DNA from 2 places in the Macrococcus psychrotolerans genome. Region 1 is predicted to be linked to the other one. Evidence: predicted binding sites of a transcription regulator. Region 1 holds the regulator's gene; the other holds the start of a gene.

What was found. The regulator CtsR, encoded in region 1, represses protease genes until heat stress. The targets are predictions, from matches to a motif close to ATGGTCAATAAAGGTCAAACA.
Region 2: QA539_RS04395 (ATP-dependent Clp protease ATP-binding subunit) is a predicted target of CtsR. The motif match lies at 3,631-3,651, and genes of this name have one in related genera.

What each region holds. Positions count from the first base shown of each region.
Region 1 covers NZ_CP124591.1:1,934,005-1,942,624, reverse strand. Annotated here, with positions in the region: gene pdxS (pyridoxal 5'-phosphate synthase lyase subunit PdxS) at 1-375, shown strand, start outside; gene pdxT (pyridoxal 5'-phosphate synthase glutaminase subunit PdxT) at 377-937, shown strand; gene QA539_RS10175 (nitroreductase family protein) at 1,040-1,666, shown strand; gene QA539_RS10170 (NupC/NupG family nucleoside CNT transporter) at 1,750-2,958, opposite strand; gene QA539_RS10165 (CtsR family transcriptional regulator) at 3,143-3,604, shown strand; gene QA539_RS10160 (UvrB/UvrC motif-containing protein) at 3,615-4,001, shown strand; gene QA539_RS10155 (protein arginine kinase) at 3,991-4,995, shown strand; gene QA539_RS10150 (ATP-dependent Clp protease ATP-binding subunit) at 5,005-7,431, shown strand; gene radA (DNA repair protein RadA) at 7,655-8,620, shown strand, end outside.
Region 2 covers NZ_CP124591.1:862,856-871,475, forward strand. Annotated here, with positions in the region: gene QA539_RS04375 (PTS sugar transporter subunit IIC) at 1-188, shown strand, start outside; gene lepB (signal peptidase I) at 285-869, shown strand; gene QA539_RS04385 (alkaline phosphatase) at 1,023-2,420, shown strand; gene QA539_RS04390 (transglycosylase family protein) at 2,466-3,197, opposite strand; gene QA539_RS04395 (ATP-dependent Clp protease ATP-binding subunit) at 3,729-5,768, shown strand; gene QA539_RS04400 (Rqc2 family fibronectin-binding protein) at 5,864-7,546, opposite strand; gene gmk (guanylate kinase) at 7,680-8,300, shown strand; gene rpoZ (DNA-directed RNA polymerase subunit omega) at 8,300-8,509, shown strand; gene coaBC (bifunctional phosphopantothenoylcysteine decarboxylase/phosphopantothenate--cysteine ligase CoaBC) at 8,565-8,620, shown strand, end outside.

The sequences.
Region 1 (8,620 bases):
GTGCGTAAACTATCTGTAATGAACGATGATGAAATTATGACGGAAGCTAAACTTTTAGGCGCACCTTATGAGGTATTAAAAGAGATTAAAGCTTTAGGTAAGTTACCAGTTGTGAACTTTGCAGCAGGTGGTGTTGCTACACCAGCGGATGCAGCATTAATGATGGAGCTAGGAGCTGATGGTGTATTCGTAGGTTCTGGTATCTTTAAATCAGAATCACCTGAAAAATTTGCAAAAGCAATTGTTCAAGCGACAACACATTATCAAGACTATAAATTAATCGGTGAACTTTCTAAAGAGTTAGGAGCAGCGATGAAAGGTTTAGATATTAATAAGCTTTCTTTAGAAGAAAGAATGCAGGAACGTGGCTGGTAATATGAAGATTGGTGTATTAGCATTGCAAGGTGCTGTAAGAGAGCATATTCATCATATTGAACTAGCAGGTCATACAGGTTTACCTGTAAAGCGTGTAGAACAACTAGAAGATATCGATGGATTAGTATTGCCTGGTGGAGAATCAACAACGATGCGTCGTCTGATGGATCTATATGGCTTTACTGAAACGTTACGCCAAAGTGAATTACCGATGTATGGCACATGCGCAGGGTTAATCTTACTTGCAAATGATATCGTCGGTTATGAGGAAGGTCATTTAAGGAAGATAGATATTACAGTTGAACGTAATTCATTTGGGCGTCAAGTCGATAGCTTTGAAGCTGATCTTGATGTTAAGGGTATTGAAGATCGAGTAAATGCAGTTTTTATCCGTGCACCACATATTGTGTCTGTTGGGCCAGAAGTGGAAGTACTGAGCATAGTAGACGATAAGATGGTAGCAGTCAAACAAGGGAAATATCTCGGTATATCATTTCATCCGGAACTTACTGAAGATTTTAAAATCATGAAATATTTTATAGAAGAAATGGTAATGAAATAATATTTTTGTAAAAAGGCTACATTTGAAAAATGTAGGCTTTTTCATTTTGTGACATTTCAGATGCATGTTATAATCAATCATTATAAAAAAGGAGTATCTTACATGAAAGACTTATCATTAAAACAAGCAATCGAATCACGTCATTCAATAAAAGAGTTTAATCCAGATATCACAATTCCTCATGAAATAATGGAAGAAATGATTACTTTAGCAACGAAGGCACCGTCTTCTTTAAATTTACAACCTTGGAGATTTGTTGTAGTAGAATCCGATGAATCGAAAGCGGCAATAAGAAATCACGTTCATTTTAATACGCGTCAATTAGATACAAGCTCAGCTTTTGTACTAGTATTATCGGATAATAACCATAAAAATGACTTAGATAGAATTATGCAGCAAAATGTAAAAGAAGGATATATGGATCAAAATATAAAAGATGAAAATACGAAGGTGATTCAACAGCTTCTGGATCAGACGCCAGATGAATCTATGTATACTCAAGGAATGATGGATTCTGCCATGGCGGCAATGCAGTTTATGCTTGTCGCAAAAGATTATGGCTTCGATACAAATCCAATTGGTGGTTTTGACAGAGGAGCGGTATTACAAGCGTTAAATATTGATGGAGGACGATACACACCTGTAATGTTCATCGCAATTGGAATTGCAGCTAAAGAACATTATCCATCCTCAAGATATGATGTATCAGAAATATTGACATATAATTAATTAGAGACGAATTTTGTAGGAACAAAACAATCAATATTATCATAAAAAAGAGTGGACTGTTTATGAAACAGTCCACTTATCTTTTATATAAAGAAACCTGCAATTGTTGCTGAAATGAATGATACAAGTGTAGCGCCGTATAATAATTTCAGACCGAACCTAGCGACCACATCACCTTGCTTATCGTTAAGTGACTTAATAGCCCCTGCGATAATACCGATAGATGAGAAGTTAGCAAAAGATACTAAGAATACAGAAACGATTCCGACCGCATGTTCTGATAATTCGCCAGTCTTTCCTTTAACGATGGACTGAATATCTAGCATTGCAACAAATTCATTCGAAACGAGTTTAGTCGCCATAATAGATCCTGCGCGAACCGCATCGTCCCAAGCGATTCCTGTTAAGAATGCAAGAGGTGCAAACAAATACCCAAGTATAGTCTGGAAGTTCATTTCGCCTGGTGTAAACGCCTCGACGATTCCATTAAGCATTGCAATTAAGGCGATATAACCGATTAACATTGCTGCAACGATAATAGCAACTTTAAATCCATCAAGAATATATTCGCCAAGCATCTCGAAGAATGATTGTTTCTTTTCATCTTCAGTCATAATCACCGCATCTTCTTCTTCAGCAGATACTCTATAAGGATTGATGATTGAAGCGATAATAAATCCACCAAATAAATTAAGTACGATGGCTGTAACAACAAATCGTGGTTCAATCATCTGAAAGTAAGCTCCGACAATTGATAACGAAACGGTAGACATTGCCGACGCTGTTAAAGTATACAGCCTATGCTTCGGTATAAACGGTAGTTGCTTCTTTAATGAAATGAATACTTCAGATTGCCCAAGAATTGCTGCGGCTACTGCATTGAAGGATTCAAGTTTGCCCATCCCGTTTACTTTAGAAATAACTAATCCTAAATATTTGATGATAAAAGGTAAGATTTTTAAATATTGAAGGATACCTATTAATGCTGAAATAAAAGTGATTGGTAACAATACATCAAAGAAAAATGAATTAGCTACGCCATCATTTTTAACACCTGGGAATACAAAATATACACCTTCTGCTGCATACTTAAGTAAATAACCAAATCCAGTTGCTAGTTGTGTAACGAGCCAAATCCCAGCTGTTGTTTTTAGCAAGACGAAAGCAAGTATGAATTGAATTACAAGCATGATACCAATATATTGCCATCTTACGCCTTTTTTATCCGAACTCATGATCCATGCGAGAGACAAGAAGATAATAAGTCCGATAATACCTATTATAAAGTTCATAATATCGCTCCTTTTAATATTAATTTTAACTATACATATCATACTATATAATTTATGAAAGCGCTAAACAAATTTTAATTTCATTTTGAACAGATGTTCAAATATGAAAGATAAACATATTGTTTGCACTAAATGACAAATCAAAATATAATAAAGTCAAAGAAGGTCAAAGGTGGGTGATGTCATGCACAATATGTCGGATATAATTGAACAATATTTAAAGCAACTGCTTGAAGAAGCGACAGATGACGTCGTGGAAATTAAGCGTGCCCATATTGCAGAGAAGTTTGATTGTGTACCTTCACAGTTAAATTATGTCATTAAAACAAGGTTTACAAATGAACATGGTTATCAAATCGAAAGTAAACGTGGTGGCGGTGGCTATATCCGTATTACAAAGATTGAATCAAACGATAAGTCAGCTTTTTTAAATCATCTTAAAGAGCTTACAAGTAAGCAGATTTCCCAGCAAAACGCTGAGCGCATTATTGCGGGTCTATATGATAACGAATTGATTACATTAAGAGAGAAGAAGTTGATCATGTCAACGATTCACAGAGATACTTTAAGGATGGAAGTACCGTACCGTGATTATATTAGAGCGAATATATTACAAAATGTACTTGCAATCATCCAATACAACTAGGAGGTACAGTATGGCTTATGAAGAAGAATTTTCGATGAATCAGCTATTGAAACATTTACTTAATAGCGGAGAATTTCAAACACATCCTGATAAATGTCCTAACTGTGGTCTTTCACTAAGAGAGGCGTTGCATATCGGCAAGTTTGGTTGTAGTGAATGTTACGACGCATTTAGTCAATATGTCCCTCAAGTAATAGAGAGAGTTCAAGCAGGTAATCTGGAACATGTCGGACAGCAACCTTTTAAGTCTCAAGAAAAGATTGCACTTAAAAAGCGTATTGAAGCACTGGAAGAACAACTACAGCAATTAATAGAAGTACAAAACTTTGAAGAAGCTGTAAATGTAAGAGACGAAATAAAAGTATTAAAGGAAGGTGGTGATACTCATGTTGAGTAAACACCTTCAAAGTGAACTTAGCGACTGGATGCAAAGTGGTAAAGATGAACCGGTCATCTTGAGTTCTAGAATCAGATTGGCGCGTAACTTAGAAGGTTTTGTGCATCCGATGATGTTTAGTGAGGGAGATGCAGAACGTGTTATTGAAGCGGTGGGGAGTGTGCTTCATGATTATGAAGAAATAAAGATGAGCAAAATATCTGAACGAGAGCGCTTAATGCTTGTCGCAAAGCATTTGATGAGTAAAGAATTATTGGATAATAACGGTGGTGCCGTCTATATTAACGATGATGAATCAGAGAGCATTATGGTAAATGAGGAAGATCATATCAGAATACAAGTGCTCGGTAAAGATTTATCTCTTCAGAAGTTATATATGCGTGCTCAAGATATTGATAAGCGGTTAGATGAAAAGTTAACAATGGCCTTTGACGAGCATTATGGATATTTAACGACATGTCCTACTAATATAGGAACAGGTCTACGTGCTAGTGTAATGCTCCATTTACCAGGACTTTCTATTATGAATCGTATGAATCGAATCGCTCAAGCTATCAATCGTTTTGGTTTTACGATTCGTGGTATATATGGAGAAGGGACACAAGCATTAGGTCATATATACCAAGTATCTAATCAGTTGACACTCGGTAAAGATGAAGAAAGTATTATTGAAGATCTTCAGCAAGTTGTCGAACAGATTATTGAGGAAGAACTCAATATGCGCAAACGAATGAATAATTACGATCATATTGAAACTATTGATAGAATTTATCGTAGTTTAGGTATTTTGAAATACAGCCGTAAGATTTCAGTAGAAGAAGCAAGCCTTCGTCTAAGTGAAGTAAAGCTTGGAATTGATATGGATATCATCAATATTCCGTTTAGGTTTAACGAACTTATGGTAGCAATTCAAGCACCGTTTTTAGATACCGTATATGATACACAAGGCACAATAGAAGAAAAAAGAGCAGAGATGCTACGAACGCATCTATAAGGAGGAATTATATTGTTTGGTAGATTAACAGAACGTGCTCAAAGAGTACTTGCACATGCACAAGAAGAAGCGATTCGTTTAAATCACAACAACATTGGAACAGAACATTTATTGTTGGGTCTTGTAAAAGAGCCTGATGGTATCGCTGCAAAAGTCTTAGCGGCTTACAATATCACAGAAGATAAAGTTGTATCTGAAGTAGAACAACTTATCGGTCATGGTACAGACATGGGTGGCACAATACAATATACACCACGCGCTAAGAAGGTCATCGAATTATCACTTGATGAAGCACGTAAATTAAATCATAACTTTGTAGGGACAGAGCATATTCTACTTGGTTTAATCCGTGAAAATGAAGGAGTTGCAGCACGCGTACTAGCGAATCTTGACTTAAACATTACAAAAGCAAGATCTCAAGTGGTGAAGTTACTTGGTAGTCCTGAGATGACAGGCAAAGATACGAATGCTTCAAAATCACAAAATACACCGACACTTGATGAACTTGCGCGCGATCTAACAGTCATTGCAAAAGATGGCACACTAGATCCAGTGATTGGGCGTAGTGCTGAAATTACGCGTGTTATTGAAGTGTTGAGTCGTCGTACAAAAAATAATCCTGTGCTTATTGGGGAACCGGGTGTAGGTAAAACGGCGATTGTAGAAGGATTAGCACAAGCAATTATCAATAATGAAGTGCCAGAAACATTAAAAGGAAAACGTGTAATGAGTTTAGATATGGGTACTGTTGTTGCTGGTACTAAATATCGAGGCGAATTCGAAGAGCGTCTTAAGAAAGTGATGGAAGAAATTCATCAGGCAGGTAATATTATCTTATTCATCGATGAATTACACACTTTAATTGGAGCTGGAGGTGCAGAAGGAGCAATCGATGCTTCTAACATATTAAAGCCTGCACTTGCACGTGGTGAGTTACAATGTATTGGTGCGACAACATTGGAAGAGTACCGTAAATATATAGAGAAAGATGCAGCACTTGAACGTCGATTCCAACCTGTTCAAGTGGATCAGCCGAATGTAGAAGATGCAATAGAAATATTAAAAGGGTTGCGTGACCGTTATGAAGCACATCACAGAATTAAGATTTCTGATGAAGCACTTGTAGCTGCAGTTAAGATGAGTGATCGTTATATATCAGATCGCTTCTTACCAGATAAAGCGATAGACTTAATCGATGAAGCAGGTTCTAAAGTACGCTTACGCAATTATACAACACCTCCAAGCTTAAAAGAGCTTGAAGCGGAATTAGAAAAAGTGAAGAATGAAAAAGACGCTGCAGTACATTCTCAAGAGTTCGAACAGGCAGCAAGTTTACGTGATAAACAGACACAGCTTGAGAAAAAGTTAGAAGAAACTAAAAAAGAATGGCAAAAAACACAAGGTTCAAACAATACTTCAGTAACTGCAGATGACATTGCCAATGTTGTAGCGCAATGGACAGGTATTCCGATTGCTAAAATTGCAGAAACTGAATCACAAAAGCTATTGAACCTGGAAGAAATCTTGCATAATCGTGTCATTGGTCAAGCTGATGCCGTATCATCTATTTCTAAAGCTGTGCGTCGTGCACGTGCTGGTCTTAAAGATCCGAAACGTCCGATTGGGAGCTTTATCTTCTTAGGACCTACTGGTGTAGGTAAAACAGAACTTGCGAAAGCACTAGCTGAGGCAATGTTTGGTGAAGAGGATGCGATGATTCGCGTAGATATGAGTGAGTTTATGGAGAAACATAGCGTCTCACGTATGGTAGGTTCTCCTCCAGGATATGTAGGTCATGATGATGGCGGTCAATTAACAGAAAAGGTACGTCGTAAACCTTATTCAGTTATCTTATTTGACGAAATAGAAAAAGCACATCCAGATGTCTTTAACATTCTGTTACAAGTACTCGATGATGGGCGTCTTACAGATTCGAAAGGTCGTACGGTAGATTTCAGAAATACGGTTATTATTATGACGAGTAACGTCGGAGCTCAAGAAATTAAAGATAATAAATTTGTTGGGTTCGGGGGGCAGACTGCAGCTCAGGATTATGAAACAATCCGTAAAACGATGATGGATGAGCTTAAGAAACAATTCCGCCCTGAGTTTTTAAACAGAATTGATGATATCATCGTATTCCATAAATTGGAGAAAGATCAATTGAAAGAAATTGTGACATTAATGGTCGAAGGGCTTGCAAACAGACTGAAAGAGCAAGATATCCATATTTCATTGACAGATGCAGCGAAAGAGAAAATCGCAGATGAAGGCTATGATCCTGAGTACGGAGCAAGACCACTTGCTAGAGCAATTCAAAAACATATTGAAGATCAGTTATCTGAAGAACTATTAAAGGGTGAAGAATTAACTGGACATCACATTACTATAGATTATGTGGATGATGCATTTAAAATTGATAAAGCAAAAGCATAATTGATGAGTAGGGACATAAGTTTCAGATTAATAATCTTTAATTAATAGCGGTACAGAAATTACTATAATCAAACCCGAATAGTGCTGGAAATAAAGAATATTTTCTTAGCATCATTCGGGTTTTACTTATGGTAGAACACTTCTGTACCGACTTTTTCGTTATAATTGTTTAATTAGTTAAAAAGCTTTAAAATAAATAGATACATAATGAGGAGGAATCGCTTTGGTAAAGGTGAAAAGCACATTTGAATGTATGGCCTGTGGTTATCAGTCACCGAAATGGATGGGAAAGTGTCCGAATTGTGGTGCATGGAATCAAATGGAAGAAGTTATTGAGCATAAACAGAAGGGCCCTAAAAATGCGATTTCTGAATCACAAAGTGGTAATAAAGTTGAAAAACTAAAAGATATAACGAAAGAAAGTGTTCCTCGTGATCATACGCAGATGAAAGAACTGGATCGTGTACTTGGAGGAGGAATCGTTCCGGGTTCATTGATACTTATCGGCGGAGACCCGGGGATTGGTAAGTCCACATTACTACTACAAGTTTGTGCAATGCTTTCACAAAACCATCCCGTACTCTATATTTCTGGAGAGGAATCGGTAAGACAAACGAAATTACGTGCCGATCGTCTATTAGAGGATGCAGGTGAGCTTGATGTATATGCAGAAACCAACCTTCAGATTATCCACGAAACGGTAAGGAAAACAAAACCGAAATTTTTGGTTATCGATTCAATTCAAACAATATTTCATCCAGAGGTTACAAGCGCACCTGGTTCTGTATCGCAAGTCAGAGAATGTACACAAGAGTTAATGCGTATCGCAAAGCAGATGAACATTGCAACATTTATCGTAGGGCACGTGACAAAAGAAGGACAGATCGCAGGTCCAAGGTTACTAGAACATATGGTTGATACAGTTCTTTACTTTGAAGGAGATACTCATCATAGCTACAGAATATTACGCGCAGTGAAGAATCGTTTTGGTTCGACAAATGAAATGGGTATATTTGAAATGAAGAATACAGGCCTTAAAGAAGTCCTGAATCCTTCAGAAATGTTCCTTGAAGAACGTACAAAAAATGTAGCAGGTTCAACTATCGTTGCAACGATGGAAGGCACGCGTCCATTACTAGTTGAAGTTCAGTCACTTGTAACGCCGACATCTTTTCATAATCCAAGAAGA
Region 2 (8,620 bases), 970 kb from region 1:
GAATGATTAATGATGCACCTGGAACAGCGAGTCCTCTAGCTGGATTTTTAGTGATGTTCGGCTTTAACGAACCACTTCAGATTATTGGATGGGGTAGCGTTATTGCGGTAATCTGTCTAATTGTTGGGCTAGTAGGAAGCCGTATATTTAAATCTTATCCTCTGCGCAGGAAATCAGAATTTATATAATTGGTTTATACATCTAAAGTATGGCAGTATGACATTATCTTTTTATATATTATTAATGGTATAATAGCATAGAATTTTGAAATAAGGAGATAACATATGTTAAAAGAGATAAAAGAATGGATCATATCAATACTTGTTGCACTTGTCGTTTTCTATATCGTACATACATTTTTATTTGCAACGTATGCAGTCAATGGTGACTCTATGTTCCCGACGTTTAAGGATAAAGAGCGCGTGATTATCAATAAGATTGCGACAAAGACAGGTAGCATTGATCGTGGAGATATTATTGTCTTTCATACAGATACTAAAAATGACTATATAAAGCGATTGATTGGTAAGCCTGGCGATACGGTTGAATATAAGAATGATAAACTCTATATAAATGGACAGTATATTCAGGAAGATTATTTGAAAGAAAATCGCAAGAACAAGACGAATGAAAAGCTGACGGATGATTTTACTGTAGATATGTTAGTAAATGCGGACGGTAATAAGAAGATTCCTGAAGGTAAATACCTGGTATTAGGAGACAATCGGGAAGTCAGCCTTGATAGTAGAAGAGAATTAGGACTTATTGATAAAAGCGATGTCGTGGGTAAAGTAGCTCTGCGTATATGGCCATTTGATGCGTTTACGCGTTATTTTTTCGAAGACAACTTTGATAAAGTGAATAAATAAAAATGGTTGAGACGATTTTAGTCTCAACCATTTTTATTTACATATATTTATTAATCCTTAATAAATTATTTACAAAGGTATTATAATCTCTTAATAATTGATTGTTAATCTAAACAAGTAATAAAAATTTCTTTTACATTTGGAGGAATATTAATGACTAGATTTCGTTATATTACAGCTGGAACATTAGCTGTATCTACAATTTTATCTGCAATTGCACCGACCACTGCATTTGCGGGAGGAAAACCTTTGCCACAAAATAATGGTGTAAAATCAGAGGTCGTTCAATGTGGCAATAAACAGAAACCAAAAAATGTTATCTTTATGATAGGTGACGGCATGGGTCCTTCTTATACTTCAGCATATCGATACATGGAAGATAAGGAAGAGACACATGAATTAGATCCAGTTGCTTTCGACCATTATTTACTAGGTGCACAACGCACAATTGCTGATGATGATCATGAGAATATTACAGATTCAGCATCTGCAGCGACAGCGATGAGCGCCGGTACTAAAACTTATAATAATGCAATCGCTGTTGATAAACAGAAGAAAGAAGTAAAGACTATTCTTGAGCAGGCGAAGGAAGTAGGTAAAGCTACGGGTTTAGTTGCGACAAGTGAGATTACACATGCGACTCCTGCAGCATTTGGGGCACACGACATTTCTAGAAAGAATATGCCGCAAATTGCTGATGATTATTATGATGAAATGATAAATGGACAGCACAAAGTAGATATACTGCTCGGTGGCGGTAAAGAATACTTTGAACGTAAGGATAGAAATTTAGTCAAAGCATTCCAAAAAGATGGATATCGCTATGTCACAGATAAAGCTTCTTTGACAAAAGCAGCGCAATCTAAGAATCAACAAATTCTAGGTCTGTTCTCACAAGGTGGGATGCCGAAGATGATAGATCGAAATGAAAGTATGCCGTCACTTAAAGATATGACCGAAACTGCCTTGACAAAATTAAGCGGTGATAAAGATGGGTTCTTCCTGATGGTTGAAGGATCTCAGATTGACTGGGCAGGACATGCAAATGATATTACAGGTGCGATGAGCGAAATGAAGGATTTTGACTTAGCTTTCCAGACAGCGATTAACTTTGCGAAGAAAGACTGTAATACGTTAGTCATTGCAACTGCCGATCACTCTACAGGTGGAATGTCGATGGGACAAGGTGGAGAATATAACTTCCTTGTTGATCCTATCAAACAGATGAAGCATACTCCTGAATATTTGAGCGCAGCGTTGCTGAAAAAAGATGCAAATATAGATAAAATAATCACAGAAAATATTGGATTTGCATTAGAAGCTGCTGAAATGAAAGCCATAAAAGAAGCTGTTGCTAAAAAAGATGATGAAAAGATTGAGGATGCAATTGAAGCGACAGTTAACAAACGTAGCTACACAGGATGGACAACGAATGGCCATACAGGAGAAGATGTAAACGTCTATGGATATGGTCCAGGTGCACAAACTTGGAGAGGTAATATGGATAATACAGATAACGCAAAACGAATTTTTGAATATCTTAAGAAATAAAAAATGAATGTGCCAAACGGCACATTCATTTTTTATTTCTTAAGATTAAGCTGTAACCCATTGAGATGGACCAGCTGTATTGTATAACTTAACAGCGGCTGCATCTTGGACTGCTTCAGGTGCTGATGCTGGAGATACGCCTCTCCACTCAGCTGGAGCTACTGAATCCCAAGTAGATTGTAAGAATTGGTATTTACCTGCTGCGCCAGAAGTTGGGTTAATTATACGGATATTTCCGCCAGATTCACGTTGAGCAATTGCTTGTAAATGTGAGTTAACACTTACTGGTGAAGTTGCTGATCGTGTTTGAGCTGGCGCTTTATATGTTGATTGTGCTTGATAGTTCTGCGCTTTAGGTGCTGCATATGTTTGAGCAGGTGTCTGCGCTTTAGGTGCTACATACGTTTGAGCAGGTGTCTTTGCTACAGGAGCCTGTGCTTGTACAGCAGGTGCCTCCTGTTTGAAGTTGTTATTCGCTACTGAGCTGAATGCTTCTGAATCTGCTGATCCAGTATGGTTATATTCCCAAGTCCAGTGCGCACCATTTGAATCAAAGGTAAAATGATAGCCATCCTTAGTGAATTCATAGTGATAAGCCCCTTCGTGTACAGGGTTTTCATTTAAAGCTGATGGGTTGTTTAATGCTAAGTTTGCTAATTCAGCTTTGTTGATTTGATTTGCTTCTGCTGTTTCCGTAGATGCATCTGCTTGAGAAGCTGAAACACCAGTTACTCCTAATGCTAATGCTAATGTTGAAGTCATAATTGCTTTTTTCATTATATAAAATCCTCCAGTAATTTGTTTAATTAATATTCTGAATCAAAGTAAGATTCATTTGGCTAAGTGACACTACATACACTAACACAATTAATATGTCTGTGCGTTACAGCTACATAACAATTCATTACAACGTTGAAATGTTCTCGTAATATTTGTTGAAATGTACTATGTCTGTAACAGCACATATTAAAACATAATCAATTCGATAATACAAATAAAAAGGGATATAAATTTAATAATCTAAATATGAATTGGAAATTAATTTTCAAAATAAACCTTAAGTAAAGATTTTTATTTTTATATAAATCGCAGCAGCTTCTTTCATTTTTCTTCATGTTAATATATGTAATTAATTACAATTAAAAATATAATTATTTTTATTTAACACAATAAAAATATGAATTCAATTGGTCAAAGATAATCAAAATTATATTTGACTATCTTTGACTATTGGTGTATAATGTAATTACAGAAGTGATAAGAAACTTCTGTTAGCACGATTAAAATTGAATATAGGAGTGATTTAATATGAATAATGGTATTTTTGATAATAATTTTGATGCGATTTTTAATAGAATGTTTAATGAAATGAATGAAGGGCAGGTCTCACGCAAGTTCTATATTAACGGACAGGAAGTATCGAGTGATGCGATGCAGCAACAACAACATCAACATCAACCTCATACTTCAAAACAAACGAGCGATAGTTTCTTAAATAAGATAGGAAGAAATTTGACAGAAGAAGCAAGAAACAACCAATTAGATCCCGTTATAGGTAGAGAATCCGAAGTTCGTCAAGCTGCTGAAGTATTAAGTCGTCGAATTAAGAACAATCCGATACTAGTCGGTGAAGCAGGTGTAGGTAAGACTGCAGTCGTTGAAGGTCTTGCCCAGGCAATTGTAAAAGGGGATGTACCAGCTTCGATTAAGGATAAGGAAATCATTTCAATCGATGTGTCAGCGCTTGAAGCGGGGACTCAGTATCGTGGTGCGTTTGAAGAGAATGTACAGAAATTACTTGAAGAAGTAAAAGCGCAAGGGAATGTAGTATTATTCATCGATGAAATTCATCAGATTATTGGCAGTGGGTCGACTGGAGGAGACTCTGGAAGCAAAGGTTTATCCGATATATTAAAACCAGCGCTTAGTCGTGGTGAGATATCTATTATCGGTGCAACAACACAGGACGAGTATCGCAATAACATAATGAAAGATCCGGCACTTGCTCGTCGTTTTAATGAAGTCGTTGTGAATGAACCGTCGAAAGCAGATACAATTAAAATCTTAAAAGGAATTAAGGAAAATTATGAAAACCACCATCATGTTAAGATTGATGATGAGGTGATAGAAACAATCGTTGATTTATCTATTCAATATATGCCGGGCCGCATGCTACCGGATAAAGCAATTGATTTGATGGATATTACAGCAGCGCATATTTCATCCCGTAATACGGTTGTAGACAAAGTAGAGACTGAAAAAGAAATTGAAACGCTCGAAGCTGATAAGATGCAGGCAGTCGAGCAGGAAGACTTTAATCGTGCGCAGGAATTGCAGATGAAGATTAAAGCTTTAAAAGACAAATTATCAGCCGGTGTGGAAAGTAATCATGTCACAAAAGAAGATGTGTCTGCTACTGTAGAACGCATGACAGGTGTGCCCGTTTCTCAGATGGATGATAATGAAATTGAGCGTCTAAAACATATGCAATCCAGACTTGAAGGTAAAGTCATCGGTCAGGATGAAGCTGTTCAAGCTGTTGCGAAAGCAATCAGACGTAATCGTGCAGGATTTGATGATGGTAATCGTCCAATCGGCAGCTTCTTGTTTGTAGGTCCAACAGGTGTCGGTAAGACAGAGCTTGCTAAACAACTCTCTTTAGAACTATTTGGTACGACTGAATCGATGATCCGTCTGGATATGAGTGAATATATGGATCAGACAGCTGTCTCTAAAATGATCGGTACAACTGCCGGTTACGTTGGATATGATGACAACTCGAATACATTAACTGAACAAGTACGTCGTAATCCATATTCAGTTATCTTATTAGATGAAATTGAAAAAGCAAACCCTCAGGTTCTCACATTGCTGCTACAAGTATTAGATGATGGCGCTCTGACTGATGGTCAGGGTAATACGGTAAACTTTAAGAATACGATAATAATAGCAACAAGTAATGCATCGTTTGGTGAAGACCGTGAACGCACATCCATTTATGAAGAGTTAAAAGGATACTTCAGACCTGAATTCTTAAACCGCTTCAATGCGATTGTTGAATTTAAGCATTTAGCTAAAGAAGATTTGAAACAAATTGTAGAACTATTGTTACATGATGTGCAGGAGGTAGTTGCACGTAAATCAATAGATATGGAAGTGACAGAACGTGCGAAAGACTGGTTAGTCGAGCATGGCTATGATCAGGCTTTAGGTGCAAGACCATTACGTCGATTGATCGAAAGTGAAGTACGTGATTCTATTACAGATTACTATTTAGATCATATTGATGTAAAACAGGTGACCATCGACCTGAATGAAACAGAAGATGGTTTAATGGTTAAAGAATAATTATTAGGATGAGCATGAGCAGGGACCAGATTACTAAGTAATCTGGTCCCTGCTCTTTTTTTGTAAAAAATGAAAAGGAAGTACCAAATTAACAGTTAATTTGGTACTTCCTTATTTAAATAGCTGTTTCTTAAATGTTCGACATAGTCTTCTTCAGGTGTAACCATGACAGTACTCTGATCGGTATACGTTACGAATCCGGGTTTAGCACCGCTTGGTTTATGCACATGCTTGATTTCTGTATAATCAACTGGAATTTTAGAAGAACCTTGTGCTTTTGAGAAGTAGCCGGCAAGCATTGCAGCATCTTCAACTGTGCCATCTGTTGGATTGCTATCAAGAATTACGACATGACTGCCTGGAATATCTTTTGTATGAAACCATAGATAGTTGTTACGCCCTAATTTATGCGTAATGTATTCATTTTGAAGGTTATTGCGGCCGACCACAATTTCTTGGCCGTCACGCGATAAGTAATAATCGATAGAGGACTGCTGTTTTTTGGATTGTTTTGTTTTATGTTTTTTCTTGATCAAGTTTTGCTCTGCAAGCTCTGTACGGATATCATCGATATCGTCTACAGAAATATGATCCAGCTGCATCTGAATCGTCTCTATATATGCTATTTCATCCTGAGTCGCCTTTATTTGCTCAGCAGCATGTGCTTTACGTGTTTTTAGACGGTTATATTGTTTGTAATAATACTGTGCATTCTCTGCTGGTGATTTTCTTGGGTTCAGTGGAATTGTCACAGTTTCTTCATTATAATAGTTCTTCGTTGTGAATTCATCCATGCCTTGTTTGAGCTGATACATGTTGCTCGTTATAAGTTCTCCATAAAGATTCATCTTGTCCATCTGTTTTGTCTGTTCTAGTTCATCAACAAGTTTTGCGAGCTTCTTTTCATTTTTTTGAAGTAATGAATTTAAGTGACGTGAAAGATCATTCGTCTGATTACGGACACGTTCACGCACTGCTCGGTCTTTATAATAGATATCCAGCATCTCGCTTAAATTATGATAAGTTTCGATACTTGTACCGTGCGCTACTGGTCGGAAATAGAAATCTTCTTTGCCATCAATGGAAAACGTTGAAGCATTTGTTTGTAACGTCTGCATAAATCGATTAAATGCGATATCGATATCATTATCCATCGATAGCATCTCCTTGACTGCGAGAGGACTGAATCCTTCAAGTAGTCTTAGTACTGCTTTATGAATAGCGAGCGTGTTGTCAAGCTTGTCACTGATTGTATCTACTGTGAATGGATTTGTCTTTTTGTCTGTCGGTGGGAACTCGTAGTTGAATCCAGGCATTAAAGTACGTGCGCTGTTTGTGTTGGGTGTTAAGTGTTTGAAGCTGTCTAATATTTTATTGCTATCATCTGTTAAGATGATGTTACTATGTTTCCCCATTATTTCCAGATAGAGATGTCGCTTAATACGATCACCAATTTCATCGGTATTATTGATAGTAAAATGAACAATACGGTCATTTCCAATCTGTTCGATACGTTCGACGATACCACCTTCAATATGTTTACGCAGCACACGTAAGAACATCGGAGGTTCAAATGGATTATCGAGCTGATTATTTGTGATTTGCATACGTGCAAAGTTTGGATGTATTGAGAGCATTAATTTTTGATTTTTGCGGTTCGCTCTTATCGTTAAGATGACCGTAAATTGATCGGGTTGTGTAATCTTATTGATTCGTGCTGTTTCTAAAAATGATATTTCTTTAATCATCTGATGCGTAAATAAGCCGTCAAAAGCCATGTCTTCACCTTCTTTTTATAATGTTTATAGTGTAACATGAAATAACAATTTCACAAGGCGAATGTTTCATCTATATTTTTATTCATTTATATGATAAATTTAATTTATATCATTTTTATGAAAGGTCGTAGACATGGATATAGAAAAAGGTTTATTAATTGTATTATCTGGTCCCTCTGGAGTTGGTAAGGGAACTGTGCGTCGTGCGATATTTGAGGATCCGGATACTGATTTCGAATACTCAATTTCAATGACGACTAGAAACAAACGGGAAGGCGAAGTAGATGGTGTAGATTATTTCTTTAAGTCACGTGAAGAATTTGAAACACTGATCGAGCAAGATGCATTTATCGAATATGCTGAATATGTCGGGAACTACTACGGGACCCCTGTACAGTATGTTAAGGATACTATGGAACGTGGTAAGGATGTATTTTTAGAGATTGAAGTTGAAGGAGCAAAGCAAGTCAGAAAGAAATTTCCTGAAGCACTATTCATCTTCTTAGCGCCACCAACACTTGAACATCTAGAGGAACGACTTATCGGTCGTGGCACTGAAAGTCAGGAAGTCATCAATCATAGAATAAGTGAAGCACGTAAAGAAGTGGAGATGATGAATCTCTATGATTACGTAGTGATCAATGATGAAGTGATGGATGCAAAGGAAAAGGTTCAGATGATTGTTGAAGCTGAACATTTAAAACGTGAACGTGTAGAAGCACGATTCAGAAAAATGATACTGGAGGCAAAATAATGTTAAACCCACCATTAGATAAATTAAAAGAAAAAGTGAATTCTAAATATTTAATCGTAACCCTTGCGGCGAAACGTGCACGTGAAATGCAGGATCATCCAGATGTAAAATTGAATGACCGATACCTATCGTATAAACCTGTTGGTCAGTCTTTAGAAGAGATTGCTGCAGGTAAGATTCATATTACAAGCGAACACCCTGAGGAATAGTATAAACTGACAAATGTAATGTTTGTCAGTTTTTTTATAGGAGGAATTTAGACTTATGAAGATTGTATTAGGCGTTACTGGTGGGATTGCGGTATATAAAGCGATAGATTT